2 regions of the Shewanella sp. 433 genome follow, and region 1 is predicted to be linked to the other one. Evidence: predicted binding sites of a transcription regulator. Region 1 holds the regulator's gene; the other holds the start of a gene.
The links. The regulator ArgR, encoded in region 1, controls arginine synthesis, uptake and breakdown. The targets are predictions, from matches to a motif close to ANTGAATANNTATTCANT.
Positions count from the first base shown of each region.

Region 2: a site for ArgR is predicted at 5,636-5,653, ahead of AC5YB1_RS06925 (YjiH family protein). Genes of this name have one in related genera too.

Region 1 is NZ_CM181703.1:3,612,469-3,620,553, reverse strand. It holds gene AC5YB1_RS16065 (ABC transporter ATP-binding protein) at 1-76, shown strand, start outside; gene AC5YB1_RS16060 (Dyp-type peroxidase) at 235-1,182, shown strand; gene argR (transcriptional regulator ArgR) at 1,624-2,094, opposite strand; gene mdh (malate dehydrogenase) at 2,470-3,405, shown strand; gene ispB (octaprenyl diphosphate synthase) at 3,481-4,452, opposite strand; gene rplU (50S ribosomal protein L21) at 4,728-5,039, shown strand; gene rpmA (50S ribosomal protein L27) at 5,054-5,308, shown strand; gene cgtA (Obg family GTPase CgtA) at 5,529-6,698, shown strand; gene AC5YB1_RS16025 (threonine/serine exporter family protein) at 6,734-7,495, shown strand; gene AC5YB1_RS16020 (threonine/serine exporter family protein) at 7,492-7,962, shown strand; gene folA (type 3 dihydrofolate reductase) at 8,015-8,085, shown strand, end outside.
Region 2 is NZ_CM181703.1:1,544,957-1,553,041, reverse strand. It holds gene ubiT (ubiquinone anaerobic biosynthesis accessory factor UbiT) at 1-397, opposite strand, end outside; gene ubiU (ubiquinone anaerobic biosynthesis protein UbiU) at 595-1,596, shown strand; gene AC5YB1_RS06940 (U32 family peptidase) at 1,614-2,519, shown strand; gene AC5YB1_RS06935 (DUF998 domain-containing protein) at 2,516-3,220, opposite strand; gene AC5YB1_RS06930 (methyl-accepting chemotaxis protein) at 3,596-5,149, shown strand; gene AC5YB1_RS06925 (YjiH family protein) at 5,802-7,079, shown strand; gene AC5YB1_RS06920 (CBS domain-containing protein) at 7,414-7,818, shown strand; gene AC5YB1_RS06915 (NCS2 family permease) at 7,927-8,085, opposite strand, start outside.

The DNA of each region.
Region 1 (8,085 bases):
CGATTTAGCGCTTGGCCAACGGGTTCAATTAGAGGTGATCCCTCATTCCTTGGTGTTATTGTCGCGTCCTGAGTAACATATTTGTCACTCATGGTGGTTGTTCTGGTTAATAAACGTTAATCTAACCGTAAATACGGTTTCTTTTTAACGCGTTGTAGATTGTGTAATACTATTCATCATTAAAGTTTTGGACAATATTGCCGAAAATTGAAACTGACAGAGGGTAGGGTCTATATGGATAGTCAGGTTATGCCACGTGAACAGTTAGGTGTGTGTGCCGAAGGAAATTTGCATAGCGTATATTTGATGTTTAATGCCGAGGACGGTGTGGAATCACAATTACGTCCTTGTGTAGCCAATGTTGCGCAGTACATTTATGAGTTATCGGATCAATATGCCGATAGCGCCTTTAATGGTTTTGTCGCGATTGGTGCTAATTACTGGGACAGCTTATACCCCCAGTCTCGTCCAGCTCAATTGAAACCGTTTCCGGCTATGAATGCCGATAATCGAGATGCCCCTGCACATGAGTATGATCTCTTTATTCATCTGCGGTGTGACCGTTATGATATCTTGCACTTGGTGGCTAATGAAGTGTGCCAGATGTTTGAAGGTTTAGTTGAGCTGGTCGATGAGGAACGTGGTTTTCAGTTTATGGATACGCGGGATCTTACCGGCTTTGTCGATGGTACTGAAAACCCCAAAGGGCGTCACCGCCAAGAGGTCGCCTTAGTTGGGGATGAAGATGCAACCTTCCGTTCTGGTAGTTATGTGCATGTGCAAAAATACGCGCACAACCTGAGTAAATGGAATCGACTTCCTCAGAAAAAGCAAGAAGATATCATAGGTAGAACTAAAATCGATAATATCGAATATGCCTCGCGGGATAAGCCTCTAACCAGCCATACTAAGCGGGTTAATCTGAAAGATAGCCAAGGGCGTTCGATGGAGATCTTAAGGCAGAGTATGCCTTATGGCTCAATGAAAGAGCAGGGGTTGATGTTTATCGCCCTGTGTCGTAATTCTGAGCATTTTGAAAAAATGCTCCACAGCATGATCCACGGTGATGGTGCTGGTAACCATGATCACTTAATGCACTTTACTCAAGCACTGACGGGATCGGCTTTTTTTGCTCCTTCGCTAGATTTTATGCAAAATGCAGCCACCGAAAGTGACGAGTGAATAGCGGCAACCTATTGTTCGTTGCGCCATTGATTAACTACAGTCCTCCAAGTCTGTTGACTCTTTTTTATCGCGCAGTGGTTCAAACTGGTGCGCAAAATGAGTAGCCATCAAAAGCAGGCTGCAATAAAATTCGCCTTAATCGGCTTTAGCAAGTCTTTTTAGCAGGCTGGTTAAGCATCAAAAGCGATAAAATCTTGCATGCTGATTAAATGCCGACAAGAGAAACTTGTCGGCATTTTTATATGATTTTAAGTGACACTGGCTTTGATTGATCATTAACGGCTAAATTGGAGCCATTGTTTTGGCATAAAAAAGACGCCATTGGCGTCTATTTTTCAGTAAATCGTAATTAGTCTTGATCCAGGAGCTGTCATTTAACTGCCAAAATAGAGGCTATTGATTCCTTGAGCTAGCGTGCTATAAAACGCATATAACGAATTAATCGGTATAGTTAAATAATGACTTTATTGTGTTGAACGTTTTACCAACTTCTTGAATATTAGACGGGCAGATAAAAATCGTGTCATCACCAGCAATGGTGCCCAATATTCCCTCTGGTTTACCTATAGAATCCAGCAGTCTAGCGATTAACTGCGCTGCTCCAGGGCTGGTTCTCACCACAATCATAGATTGATTATGGTCGACATCAAGTACGAGGTTTTTCAATGGGCTGCCAGCCGTAGGCACACCTAGTTCTGCAGGGAGGCAGTAAACCATCTCTTGTTTAGCATTACGTGTACGCACCGCGCCAAACTTACTTAGCATGCGCGAGACTTTCGATTGGTTAATATTGTTATAACCTTCGGCTTGAAGTGCATTGACGATTTCGCTCTGAGAGCCAAAGCGTTCCTCTTTTAAAATAGCCTTAAAGGTCTTTACGAGTTCTTCTTGGTTTTTATTGGCTTGCATAAATTTGGCATTCTTTTATTCGTAAAATTGGCTCATTGTGAATAGCTATGCAAAGCAAGTCAAGCCTTACTCGTTGTAGATGAATAAACATTCACTCATTATTGCTGGTGATCATGTAAGTATCGAGGCCGCAGCGATAGGTATCCTTTTCATTTAGCATTATTAATGATGATAAAGGTGGCGGCTGCATCTATGTGTGTTAAGTCAAACGGTTATCAATTAACCGCTAATACATGCACTTTTCGAGGTTATTTATAAAATATCTTGCTACACGACTAAGGGATAATTGAATTATTGATGTGATTGCAGTAATGTTGCGCCATCTGTGAATTTAGATCTATGTCACATAATAACCAAGAATTAACGGAGATAACTATGAAAGTTGCTGTACTTGGTGCCGCTGGTGGTATTGGCCAGGCTCTTGCTCTACTGCTTAAAACTCAATTGCCTGCCGGCTCTAAATTATCCCTTTACGATATCGCGCCAGTGACCCCTGGTGTTGCGGTTGACTTGAGCCACATCCCTACAGCGGTTGAAGTCAAAGGATTTGCGGGTGAAGACCCAACACCAGCACTAGAAGGCGCTGATGTGGTACTTATTTCTGCAGGTGTTGCGCGTAAGCCTGGTATGGATCGCTCAGATCTATTTAACATCAATGCAGGGATCGTTAGAAACCTTGTTGAAAAGTGTGCAGCAACTTGTCCTAAAGCGCTTATCGGTATTATTACCAATCCTGTTAACACCACCGTCGCTATCGCTGCTGAGGTACTAAAGGCTGCAGGCGTTTATGATAAAAACCGTTTATTTGGTGTCACTACCCTTGATGTTATTCGCTCTGAAACCTTCGTGGCCGAAGCCAAAGGGTTAGATGTGGCTGATGTTAAAGTCAATGTCATTGGTGGCCACAGCGGTGTAACCATTCTTCCTCTGCTTTCTCAAGTTGAAGGCGTTACTTTTAGTGATGACGAAGTCGCTGCTTTGACTACTCGTATTCAGAATGCGGGTACTGAAGTGGTTGAAGCTAAAGCCGGTGGTGGTAGTGCAACACTTTCAATGGGTCAGGCTGCGTGTCGTTTTGGTCTGTCATTGGTTCGCGGCCTTCAAGGTGAAGCGAATGTTGTGGAATGTGCCTATGTTGACGGTGGTAGTGAGCATGCAGCATTTTTCGCTCAACCAATCCTTCTAGGTAAGAACGGTGTTGAACAAGTACTGGCTTACGGTGAAGTGAGTGAGTTTGAAGCTAATGCGCGTGATGCGATGTTAGATACGCTAAAGGCTGATATTAAGCTTGGAGTCGAATTCGTTAAGTAAGCTAAACGAATCAATAAAAAAGGAGCCGATTGGCTCCTTTTTTGTTATTTAAATCTTTGCGCCATTAGTCAATCATTAGTGATTACGCGCTACGGCGATTCTAGCGAGTGATATTAGCGCTTGCTTGTAGTCACTCTCTGGCAGTATTGCTAAGGCACTAATGGCCTTATCAGCCTCTTCTAGCGCTCTTTGTTCAGTATATTTGAGTGCACCACATTGCTTGAGCGCATTGAGAATTGTCTCAATGTGACCAGAACCGTCACCTTGCTCAATCGCTTGACGAATCAAGGCTTGCTCTTCATCGGTACCATTGGCAATGGCATAGATTAGCGGTAACGTAGGCTTACCTTCGGCTAAATCATCACCAATGTTCTTTCCTAACTCTTCGGTTTCTGCTGTGTAGTCTAATAAATCATCGGTGAGCTGGAATGCTGTGCCTAAATATTTACCATAGTCAGCTAAGGCGGTTTGCACCTCAATACCGCTATCAGCCAAAACGCCTGCTAAACGGGTCGCAGCTTCAAACAGCTTTGCTGTTTTGCAATAGATGACACGCATATAGCTTTCTTCAGTGGTGTCAGGATCGTTACAGTTCATTAGCTGTAATACTTCGCCTTCTGCTAATACGTTAGTAGCATCGGCTAGGACTTCTAACACTTGCAAGCTGCCCAGCTCGGTCATCATCTGAAACGAGCGAGTATATAAAAAATCACCGACTAACACGCTTGCGCTATTACCAAAAAGTGCATTAGCTGTCTCGCGACCACGTCTTAGCATTGACTCATCTACCACGTCATCATGCAGTAATGAAGCGGTATGAATAAATTCAACGATTGCAGCCAGCTTGATATGAGCTTCACCGTCATAGGCAATCGCACGAGCCGCCAGAATGGATAGCAGTGGGCGCATTCTCTTGCCCCCGCCATTGATAATATAGAATCCAAGTTGGTTAATTAGGGCTACATCTGACTCCAACTGTTTATAGATCAGTTGATCGACGGCTTTCATATCAGCATCAGCCAGCTGACGAATGGCGTTCAAATCCATATTAGGCTCTACTTCTAGTGGTATTTTGTAATTCAGGCAGCCCAAATTAAGGCAAAAATGTTATAGTATTGAGATTCTACCTAAAAATGTCGAGTAAGGCATTATTAGAAGACTAATGTGAGAGTAATTCCGATCTTTTTTTGATCAAAGTGAATTAGGGCTTGTCAGCCTAATGAACTTAGCGTAAACTCCGCGACCATTGTCATTAAAGCTTTTATAGCGCCCAGCCTAACATTAAAAGGTCTGCGTGCTTGAAATATCGGAGTAAAATAGCTATGTACGCTGTTTTTCAAAGTGGTGGTAAGCAGCACCGTGTTGCTGAAGGCCATACAGTTCGTTTAGAGAAATTAGAAGTCGCTACAGGCGAAACTATCGAATTTGACCAAGTTCTTTTGGTTGCTGATGGTGAGACTGTACACGTTGGTGCACCTTTAGTTGAAGGTGGTAAGGTTGTTGCTGAAGTTGTCAGCCATGGCCGTGGCGAAAAGGTAACTATCGTTAAGTTCCGTCGTCGTAAGCACCACGATAAGAAGATGGGCCACCGTCAGTGGTTCACCGAAGTTAAAATTACTGCTATCAACGCTTAATAGGAGTCTAACTCATGGCACATAAAAAAGCTGGCGGTTCTACTCGTAACGGCCGCGATTCAGAAAGTAAACGTCTTGGTGTTAAGCGTTTCGGTGGTGAATCAGTTCTTGCTGGTAACATCATTGTTCGCCAACGTGGTACTAAATTCCACGCAGGTGTTAACGTAGGTATTGGTCGTGACCATACTCTATTTGCACTAACTGACGGTAAAGTTAAGTTTGAAGTTAAAGGTCCTAATAACCGCAAGTTCATTAGTATCGAAGCTTAACTCTTAGTTCACCTAAGATAGTTTATAAAGCCCTGCCTCTGGTAGGGCTTTATTGTTTATAAATCTGGTGAAATGAGCCGGTTACGCTGCTCCAGCACCAGTAAAACATTGAACCCTCAAACCTGTGTATCTCGTTTGAAGTTCAATACAGAAATTGTTTTTTGGCGGTACGATTAGATTGGCAGTATAATCGGTCTATTGTGTGGTGCCTGGAGTTGGTATGAAGTTTGTCGATGAAGCTGTGATCAGAGTAGAAGCTGGTGATGGTGGTAGTGGTTGCGTTAGTTTTAGACGTGAAAAATATGTGCCTGATGGTGGCCCAGACGGTGGTGATGGTGGTGATGGTGGTAGTGTTTATCTGCAAGCAGATGAAAACCTTAATACCCTAATCGACTATCGCTTTGAGCGTTTTCATTTTGCCGAGCGTGGTAAAAATGGCCGTGGCCGTGATTGTACTGGCCACAGTGGTCAAGATCTTATCCTTAAGGTGCCAGTCGGGACCCGCGCCATTGATGAAGAGACTCAAGAGGCATTAGGCGATCTCAAGACCCATGGTCAAAAACTGCTAGTGGCAAAAGGGGGCTTCCACGGCCTAGGTAATACGCGCTTTAAGAGCAGTACCAACCGTGCGCCAAGACAGAAAACCCTTGGTACGCCAGGTGAAGTACGTAGCTTGCGCTTAGAGCTGATGTTACTTGCCGATGTGGGCTTATTGGGTATGCCCAATGCGGGCAAATCAACCTTTATTCGCGCCGTGTCTCGTGCAAAGCCTAAAGTGGCTGACTATCCGTTTACCACATTGGTTCCTAACCTTGGTGTGGTGACGCCGCGTCATGGGCAGAGCTTTGTGATTGCGGATATTCCCGGCTTAATCGAGGGCGCCGCAGAAGGTGCCGGTTTGGGTATTCGCTTCTTGAAACACCTCGAGCGTTGCCGAGTGCTGCTGCATATTTTGGATATTGATCCTATCGATGGCAGCGACCCTGTTGATTCAGCCCGTGCAATTGTTGCCGAGCTTGAAAAGCATTCTCCATTGCTGGCGAGTAAGCCGCGTTGGTTAGTGTTTAACAAGACAGATCTGCTCCTTGAAGAAGAGATCCAAGAGCGAGTAGAGCGTATTGTTAAAGAGTTAGACTGGAAAGGCGAAGTCTTTACTATCTCTGCGTATAATCGCGAAGGCACCCAAGAACTTAGCTTGAAGTTGATGGACTTTATTGCTGCGCTACCTGAAGAGGTAGAAGCGGATCCTGATGCTGAAGTTGAATTCAAGTGGGATAATTATCATCAACAGACTCAAGATGTTGTCAACGAAGATTATAATGGCGATGACTTGGATGATGATGACTTTGACGATGATGATTATGATGTTGAGATCATCTATCAAAGGTAAGCTTAGCTTATTATCGCTTTCATTCTGAGAACCACGTGTACGCAGATACTCAAAATGATATTACTCGGCAAGTTGTCCGGGTTGCCCAACTTTTGCTAGCCTATGGCGCTGAATCTGAACTCATTGAAGAGATCAGCCAGCGCCTCGGTTTGGCATTAGGGTTGGCTAGTGTTGAAATATCCATCTCCTCTAACTCCCTCGTGCTAACCAGCTTAGTGCATGGGCGGTGTATTACCACCACGCGTCGAATTCGCGAACATGGCATAAATATGACCATTATCTGCGAACTACAGCGCATCTGTTTATTAACTGAGAAGGGCATATACGGCTTAAATGAAGTGCGTAAGCGCGTATCTCGTATACAAGCTAAAAGCTACCCTAAGCGCTATTTAATCCCCATGATTGGCTTATCCTGTGGCAGTTTTTGTCACCTATTTGGTGGCGATATGGTAGCGATAATAATCACCATCTTTGCCGCCTCGCTAGGCATGTTTGTGCGCTTAGCCATTGCTAAGCGTCATTTCAATTTATTGGTGAACTTTGCCGTCACTGCCTTTGTGACAACCTTAGTGGCGCAAATGGGCTATCACTTTGATCTTACCAGTACACCAAAGTTACCTATGGCGGCGAGTGTGTTAATGTTGGTGCCGGGCTTTCCGATGATTAATGCGATTTCAGATATGGTTAAGGGACACCTTAACGTGGGGATCTCGCGTTGGGGGCATGCCACTTTATTGACTGTTTCCTCGGTGATCGGCATAACTATCGCGATGCAATTAGGTGGGTTATTCCTTTGATAGAACTCTTACTAAAATTGGCAAACGATGCGCTGTTTTCATCGATTCCGGCGGTAGGTTTTGCCATGGTATTTAACGTGCCGAAACGCTTTTTACCTTATTGTGCGTTAGCCGGCGCAACGGGCCACAGCGTCAGAACCTTGTTATTACATATTAACTTACCTATTGAATGGGCCACGTTTGTGGCGGCTGCATTGGTCGGCGTATTGACGATTAGCTTTGCCAAACGTCATCTTGCGCCACCTTTAATGTACGCAGTAGCGGCTATCATACCTATGATCCCAGGTACTTATGCTTACAATACTGTTATTGCGTTAGTGCAGCTGTCTGCCCAGTCGCAGGTGAGTCCAGAGTTGACTGCTGAAGTGATCAGTAATGGTTTAAAAACGGTATTTATACTCGGTGCATTGTCTGTCGGCTTAGCGATGCCCAGTCTGCTCTATTTTCGCACCCGTCCAGTCATTTAATCCTGTTGATATAATCCGTTTTAATTAAGCGGCCGAGACCGTTGGAGCTAATATGAAAATTGCTATGATTGCCGCGATGGCCAATAACCGTGTGATAGGCAAAGATAATCAGATGCCATGGCA
Region 2 (8,085 bases), 2.0 Mb from region 1:
TTTTCACCTCAAGCCCCAATTCAGTATCGCCTTCGATAGCCAGTTGACGTTGAAAAAATAGCGTGTCGGGATCTTCTTTACCTGCGGCAATCAATACCAGCTCTTTGCTGCGACCGCTAAAGGTCACTTCGGCCTTTGCGGGCGCTCGCACCACAAAGTGTTTATCAAAGCTAACATCAAAACTCAGTTTCATATCGACAATGTCAATTTTAACCCAGCGCTGCAGAAGAAAGCTCAGCTCACCATCCTCGATTTGTTCCGCCATTAACAAGTTCAACAGCTTTTCTAATATGCGCGCCTTCACGGCAAAAGGCACTATAGTTAACGGCTTGGCGATCACCTGAGGACCAAGTTGCAACAGATGTTGAGCGGTATTGGCTAGCACACTTTTTTGCATCGCGTGAATAACTCCTTTATGCAAGCGTGACCAACTCGCGTCAACCGCGCTTAATATTAATGATCGATTCGGCTTTCACCCCGAAAGTGAGAGATAATTCAATTTTACCCAGCTTTTATGATCGCAAACCTGTTTTACATCAACATATAGGTGGCCATTCCCTTTTACACTGCACACTTTTTAAGAAAGAGGCAGTTATGGAGCTCTTATGCCCTGCGGGGAACTTAGCCGCATTGAAAGTAGCACTCAATGCAGGTGCCGATGCGATTTATGTTGGCCTTAAAGATGATACCAATGCGCGCTCGTTTGCTGGCCTAAACTTTACCCCGAAGAAACTGGTGCAGGCGGTGCAGTACACTCACGCTCTGAGGAAGAAGTTATTTTTGACTATCAATACGTTTCCTCAACCGGGAGAAGAACAGCGTTGGTATCAGGCTATCGATATCGCCGCCGATCTTGGCGTCGATGCCTTAATTGTCGCCGATTTATCGCTACTTGATTACGCCCATAGCCGCTACCCTCAGCTGCCACTGCATTTATCGGTGCAAGCCAGCGCCACCAATCTTGGCGCCTTAAGCCTCTATAAACGCGAGTTTAATATTGAGCGAGCCGTGTTGCCGCGAGTGTTGTCGATGAAACAGGTACGCGACCTTGCTAAGGTGACACCTGTGGATCTGGAGGTGTTTGCCTTTGGCAGCTTGTGCATTATGGCCGAAGGGCGTTGCCACCTTTCCTCCTATGTGACCGGGCAATCGCCCAATACTGGTGGCTCCTGCTCACCGGCCAATGCAGTGCGCTGGCAAGAGCTTGGCGATCAACGCTTAACGCGTCTAAATGAAGTGCTTATTGATAAGTCCAATATTAACGAACAGATGGGTTACCCCGTGGTGTGTAAGGGCCGTTATATCACAGCAGATAACAACCAACCGAGCCATCTATTGGAATCGCCGACCAGCCTTAATACCCTCAGTTTATTGCCAGAGCTGGCAAAGGCGAACATAGCCTCGCTTAAAATCGAGGGACGCCAGCGCAGCCCTGCCTATGTTGAGCAAGTCACCCGTGTTTGGCGTCAGGCTATCGACACGTTTTTACACCATCCCGAGGCCTACACAACTCAAGCTGAGTGGGACAAAGCGTTAGCCAAAGTATCTGAAGGTCAAGTCACCACACTTGGAGCCTATGAGCGCACTTGGCAGTAGCTAATAAAGGAGCAAATATGAAAATATCTTTAGGCCCTATTCAATATTGCTGGTCAAAGGCGCAGGTCAGCGAATTTTATCAACAAGCAGCCAATAGCGACATTGAGCTGATCTATTTAGGTGAAACCGTCTGCAGCCGTCGCCGCCAACTGAAATTTAGCGACTACCTTGAGCTAGCTCAGATGCTCAAGGCATCGGGTAAACAGGTGGTGCTCTCCACGCTGGCACTGATCGAAGCACAATCTGAATTTACCGCCTTAAAGCAGCAAATCGATAATGGTGAGTTTATGGTGGAAGCCAACGATATGGGTGCAGTGGAAGTAGCGAAATCACTCGGCTTACCTTTTATCTGTGGGCCAAGTATTAACAACTATAATGCGGCCAGTTTGCAGAAATTAGCCGCTTGGGGAATGCAACGATTTGTCATGCCACTGGAGCTATCAAAGCACTGGCTCGAACGAGTATTAACCGACTTGGCTCCAAGGCAAATCGAGGTGGAAGTCTTTGGCCATGGCTACATGCCACTGGCACACTCTGCGCGCTGCTTTACCGCGCGCCAACAAGGATTAACCAAAGATAGCTGCCAAACCATCTGTATTGACTATCCGCAAGGTGTATTGGCGCAAACCCAAGAAAACCAGCCGCTGCTACGCCTTAATGGCATTCAAACTCAATCGGCCAGTTATATTGACTTGAGTGATCAGCAACAAGAGATGCAGCGCCTCGGCGTCGACTATTTTAGGGTTTCCCCTAGTAGCTTAGCTTCAATAGAGTTAGCTAATAACTTGTTTATTGACAATAAGTTAAAAACTAACCAGACAGCTAATAGCGTCAATATCACGAGTGCCGATGTCACCACTAACAATAACTTAACCTGTAATGGATACTGGTTTGGACAAGCGGGATTTGAGCAAGGGCGCTAGTCGCGCGTAGGGCGCTGAGTCCACACCAAGGCCGCGCTCCAACCAAGAAACAGCAGTAACGCTAACCACTCAACGATGGCGGGCCACCAAAATTCAGGGCGTGGCTCGATCATCATCATTCCATGGTAAAATGCTTGGCCATTATTGCTTAGGCTATTATCCACTTGAGCAAAAAAAACAAACAAACCAAACACGGCTAAACACAGCAAACTCAACACACCGCAGCCTCGATAAGCAAAACGCTTAAGGGGCTTTATTGCCAACCTTGCACCCTGCCATACATACCCCAAGTAACAAGCGATACTCAGCAGCGAACAATAAAAGAAAGACTCGATACCTAAGGTGTGTAAATGGTGCACATTGATGGGAAATAAACCTGTAATGGCCAGCGCCAACAAGGCTAATATCAGCAGTAACAGACAAGGGTACAGCAGCGGGCTGTCGCTATATTGCAATGAAAACAAACAAAACAACACCAAGCTCAAACTACCAAAAAATAACCCACCGTTAAACACTACCGCTAATTGAGAATGACCATATTGGCCCAGTTCACTTAATGAGAAATTAAAAAAGCTAAAACCATTACCATTAAAATCATTAAATCCCAACGCCGCCACTATTAAACTAAGCACATGCACAGTAATGCCCAGCATGCCAAATCTAAACCCCAATGTGGGTAATTTACGCTGTGATGAATTCATAGTCCGTTGATAATGCAATGCTGTCGTCCTACTAGGTTATATGGAATTAGAATTTTATGCCGAGCTTTGGCGCATATTTCTGATAACAATTTTAGCAACATTATTAGCCTATTCTGCGACTCGCTCACAAATAACCTTATAATATAAAAGGGTAAACGAATATACGTGACATCATCACTGAGTCAATATTTTTATTAGAGCAAGATCATAATCTTAGCATTTATTTTACGCGCCACGTCTCACTAAAAATAGATTTGTGAGGCAGCTAACAAATTGATGGCATGCCTGTTAGAATTCCCATGAATTTTTTATTACGCCACCAACCACTTCGCAAATAACAAGCTGGAGATGGCGACTTGCTGAAGACCTCCCTACATGAGCACAACTAGACATCATGATCTCCCCACCTCGATGCGCGAGGTAAAACTTGCAGATAAAGACGAGCTCATTTCGAGCACTGATACCCGTGGCGTGATCACTTACGTTAACCAAGCCTTTATCAACATCTCAGGTTACAGTGAATCAGAATTGGTGGGCCATAATCACAATCTGGTGCGTCATCCCGACATGCCTGCGGCGGCATTTGCCGATCTTTGGCAAAAACTAAAAGCCGGCCAATCTTGGCGCGGTATGGTGAAAAACCGTTGTAAAGATGGCTCATTTTACTGGGTCGATGCTTTTGTCTCCCCCTTATACGAGCAAGGCAAACTCATAGGTTATCAATCTGTAAGGGTAAAACCCGATGCAAAAAAAATCAGCAGCGCGCAGGCCCTATATGAGCAAATTAACCAAGGTAAAACGGTCAAGGATCCACTTTCATTAGTGCAAAAGCGCATCGTTTCTGCGGTGGTTACCACCCTAGGGCTGGCGATGGCGGGCTACTTCTTAGGCTGGCAGACCATTTTAGTCGGACTGGTATTGATCGGATTGAATCTGGCCATCTTTTACGATGAGGCCTTTCGGGTGCCAACGCAGTTAATGGCGATGAAACAAGAGTATGACTCGGTCAGCCGCTTTGTGTATTGCGGAAAAGACTCCTCCTCACTACTAACATTTCAGATATTGATGAAAGACGCCAAGATGCAGGGCGTGTTAGGCAAAAATCAAGATAGCGCCGATAAGATCACCGACATCACCAATCAACTGATTATTGCCGTGAATCAAACTCACAGTGGCATCGATAAAGAGCATCAAGAAATTGAGCAGATGGCCAGCGCTATGGAAGAGATGGGGGCGACCCTTAATGAGGTGGTGAGTAATATTCAGTCGACCTCAAACCATATCGATGACACTTATCAAATTTGTCACGATAATCGCACCATGATGCAGCAAAACAGCCAAGATATCGACTCGCTCACTCAAAGCGTCACCCATGTAGCAAAAAATACTCAGCAGCTGCATCAAGAAGCTCAACATGTGGCCAATGCCATGGGCGAAATCGATGCCATCGCCGAGCAAACCAACTTATTGGCACTCAATGCCGCCATTGAAGCTGCCCGAGCAGGCGAACAGGGGCGCGGCTTTGCGGTCGTTGCCGATGAAGTCAGGGCGCTATCGAGCCGCACTCAAGAATCGACAACCAGCATATCCCAAAGCGTCGACAAAATGTTCAAGATGCTCAGCGACTGGAGCGAAGAGATGCGTCAAAGCCAGCAATTGGCCGAACACTGCGCCCAGCAAACCGAATCTTCGGCGATAAAGCTGGATGAACTCTATACATCAATCAGCAGCATTCACGAATTTGCCCAGCAAAATGCCGTCGCGGCGCAGCAGCAGATGCAAGTGGTACAAGAACTAAATCAGGGAATTAATCAGATCACCCAGGCATCGAATAATAATCTGGTTGCACTACAGAGCGTTGAAGGCTCCATTTCTGAGCTGAAAATTAATGCGGATAAAGCCAAAAGCCTAAGGCAGACTTTCGGTTAACTGGCGGACAAAATCCACTAAACTTGGCGCGCGAATATCTTTATCCCGAGCGAGCATTAAGTCGATAAAAACGCAGCACTGAAACGTGCTAACTATTGACCACATACGTTATTAACCGCTCTATATTAGCCGTGTATTTACCGCAAACAGCGCCTAATCGACAGTCGATTAGGCGCAAAACTTGTCGTCATAGCCCCTTAAGTCCACAAATCAAATGCTTTAGCATCATCATGTTAGCGCCGAACTCACCCAATTAATGCCGCTCTCAACCGACAACAGCTGACGCTAGAGCAAACTTAATAAAACCAATCAACAACAAACACTTAACCCAATTGCAACCAGAAATTACATAGTGCAAAAGCGATAATTTTGAGTACAATATAAATAGTCATTAAGTGCAAATAACTATGCTATTGCAACCAGTCACAAGATTGCGCATTAAATGGTTTTACATCACTGGACTTAGGCGGTAACCTCCGTCGATTAGATGAATGGATATTCATTGTAAATAAAATTATGGATTTAATTCTTATTTCTTGCCGTTGTACAGACAGCGTAATTTAAGGCAAAAAAAGTGGCTATAAAACAAAAAACTAACATAAAAACGTTACTTACATTTCTCATCCCTTCGCTGATCGGCTTATTACTGTTTATGACACCGATTAGCTATCAAGATGCGATCACCATCCCCATCGCTATCGTATCAAAAGGATTACAAAGCTTATTAGGCGATGCACTAACCGCCATAGTGACCTTTATAGTGGTCATTACCGCTATCGCGACCATTATCTGCAAATTACTCAAGCCTAACGCTTTAAAGCAGCATCACTTTATCAATGCATTGCTTGACGTAAACCCAATGTGGGCAATCGTTCGCATCATTGGTGCGGTCTTCATTGTATTGACTTATATGGGCATAGGCCCCGAAGCGATACATTCGGGTAATACCGGCGCTTTGGTCCTCAACGACCTACTGCCCGTGCTATTTTGCGTATTTATTTTTGCCGGTATGTTATTGCCATTACTGCTTAACTTCGGCTTGCTAGAACTATTTGGCACCTTGTTAACCAAAATTATGCGCCCAGTATTTAACTTGCCAGGTCGCAGCGCCATTGATTGCATGGCCTCTTGGCTTGGCGACGGCAGCGTTGGCATATTGATGACCAGTAAACAATATGAAGCCCGCCTTTATACTCAGCGAGAAGCGGCTGTGATAGGGACTACCTTTTCGGCGGTTTCAATCACCTTCTCATTGGTGGTGATTTCGCAGGTTAAATTGGAGCACCTGTTTGCACCATTTTACTTAACCGTCTGTTTAGCAGGTGTGGTTGCAGCGATTATCGTGCCTAAGTTACCGCCACTGTGCTGGAAAAAAGATCTCTACATCGACGACACACCACGTCACCCAGACGATGAAGTCGTGCCGCACGGCAAGGGCGTGTTTGCTTGGAGCTTTGAGCAAGCAATGAACAAAGCGGCGCATGCACAAGGCGTGTCGCACACCTTAAAAGATGGCCTCAAAAATGTCATCGATATGGTATTTGGCGTGATCCCGGTCGTCATGGCTATCGGCACCATCGCATTGATGATCGCCGAATACACGCCGCTATTTAACTACCTTGGCATGCCATTCATCCCACTACTTGAGTTACTGCAAATTCCTGAAGCCACTGAGGCCTCAAAAACCATCGTAGTGGGTTTTGCGGATATGTTTATCCCCTCGATTTTGGCCAGTACTATCGAATCAGATATGACTCGCTTTATTATTGCCGCCCTGTCGGTCACCCAGCTTATCTATATGAGTGAAGTGGGCGCCTTGCTGATAGGCAGTAAGATCCCGGTCAATATTGTCGAGTTATTTGTAGTGTTTATTTTAAGAACCCTAGTGACCCTGCCTGTTATCGCGGGTGCCGCGCATCTGATTTTCTAATACATTCGACACATAAAACCTAACATCAGCCTAGGATCGCCTAGGCTGATGTCCCCTTCACCTCGATAACACGCCTCAATTTGGGCCCTGCCGTCATAGTTAAGAAACACCATGCAATGGCTAGTCTCTCAATCTGTTAACACTCTTTATCTGCCTAACGCCAACAGACTAAGGCTCAGTGTGACTGACTCATCTCCTGTTGGTGAATGACGCACAGCAACACTTGCCGCAGGTTATATCACGGTAGTAAGCCTTTGCATATTTCAGCAAAATCGTTGATTTGTTGAACGGTTAATTGTCTGTTATAAATAACATCAACATGAGGGAGTAGACTATGAGCGTCACCGTTGCCGATATTATGAGTACCCGAGTCGCCACTATCGACATGGATGACCGTCTTACCGTAGTCAAAGAGATTTTTGACAGTGCGCCGTTTCATCATCTATTGGTGATTGAAAACGATAAACTACAAGGGGTGTTATCTGAGCGAGATTACCTGCGCACATTAAGCCCCCATATTGGCGCCATCAACGCAACCGAACGTGATGCTGAAACCCTGCAGCGACGCGCACACCAAGTGATGACGCGCAACCCTATCACCACCACAACAGATTGCTCCTTACAAGCGGCGGCTCATTTGTTGTTGCAACATAATATTGGCTCACTGCCAGTATTATCTCAGGATAAGATTGTCGGCATCGTCACCTGGAAAGATCTGCTGCGCGCTTACAGCCAATAAAAAAAGACGAAAGGATATTTCGTCTTTTGGGGTCCTTTTTATGCGCTGCGCTGAGGGGCAATTCAGCTACAGCAACAAATTTAGGCAGGTTATGATATGGATAAGCGCTTAAATTGCCCAGCCACCGAGATAGAAAACCACCAGACCGATAGTGATCGCTAACACACCCGGCTTGATGGCACGCCATTCGCCGCTGCACAGTCTGCCTATCACTAAGGTGACAAAGCCCAACATGATCCCTGTGACAATGTTACAGCTTAAAATGAT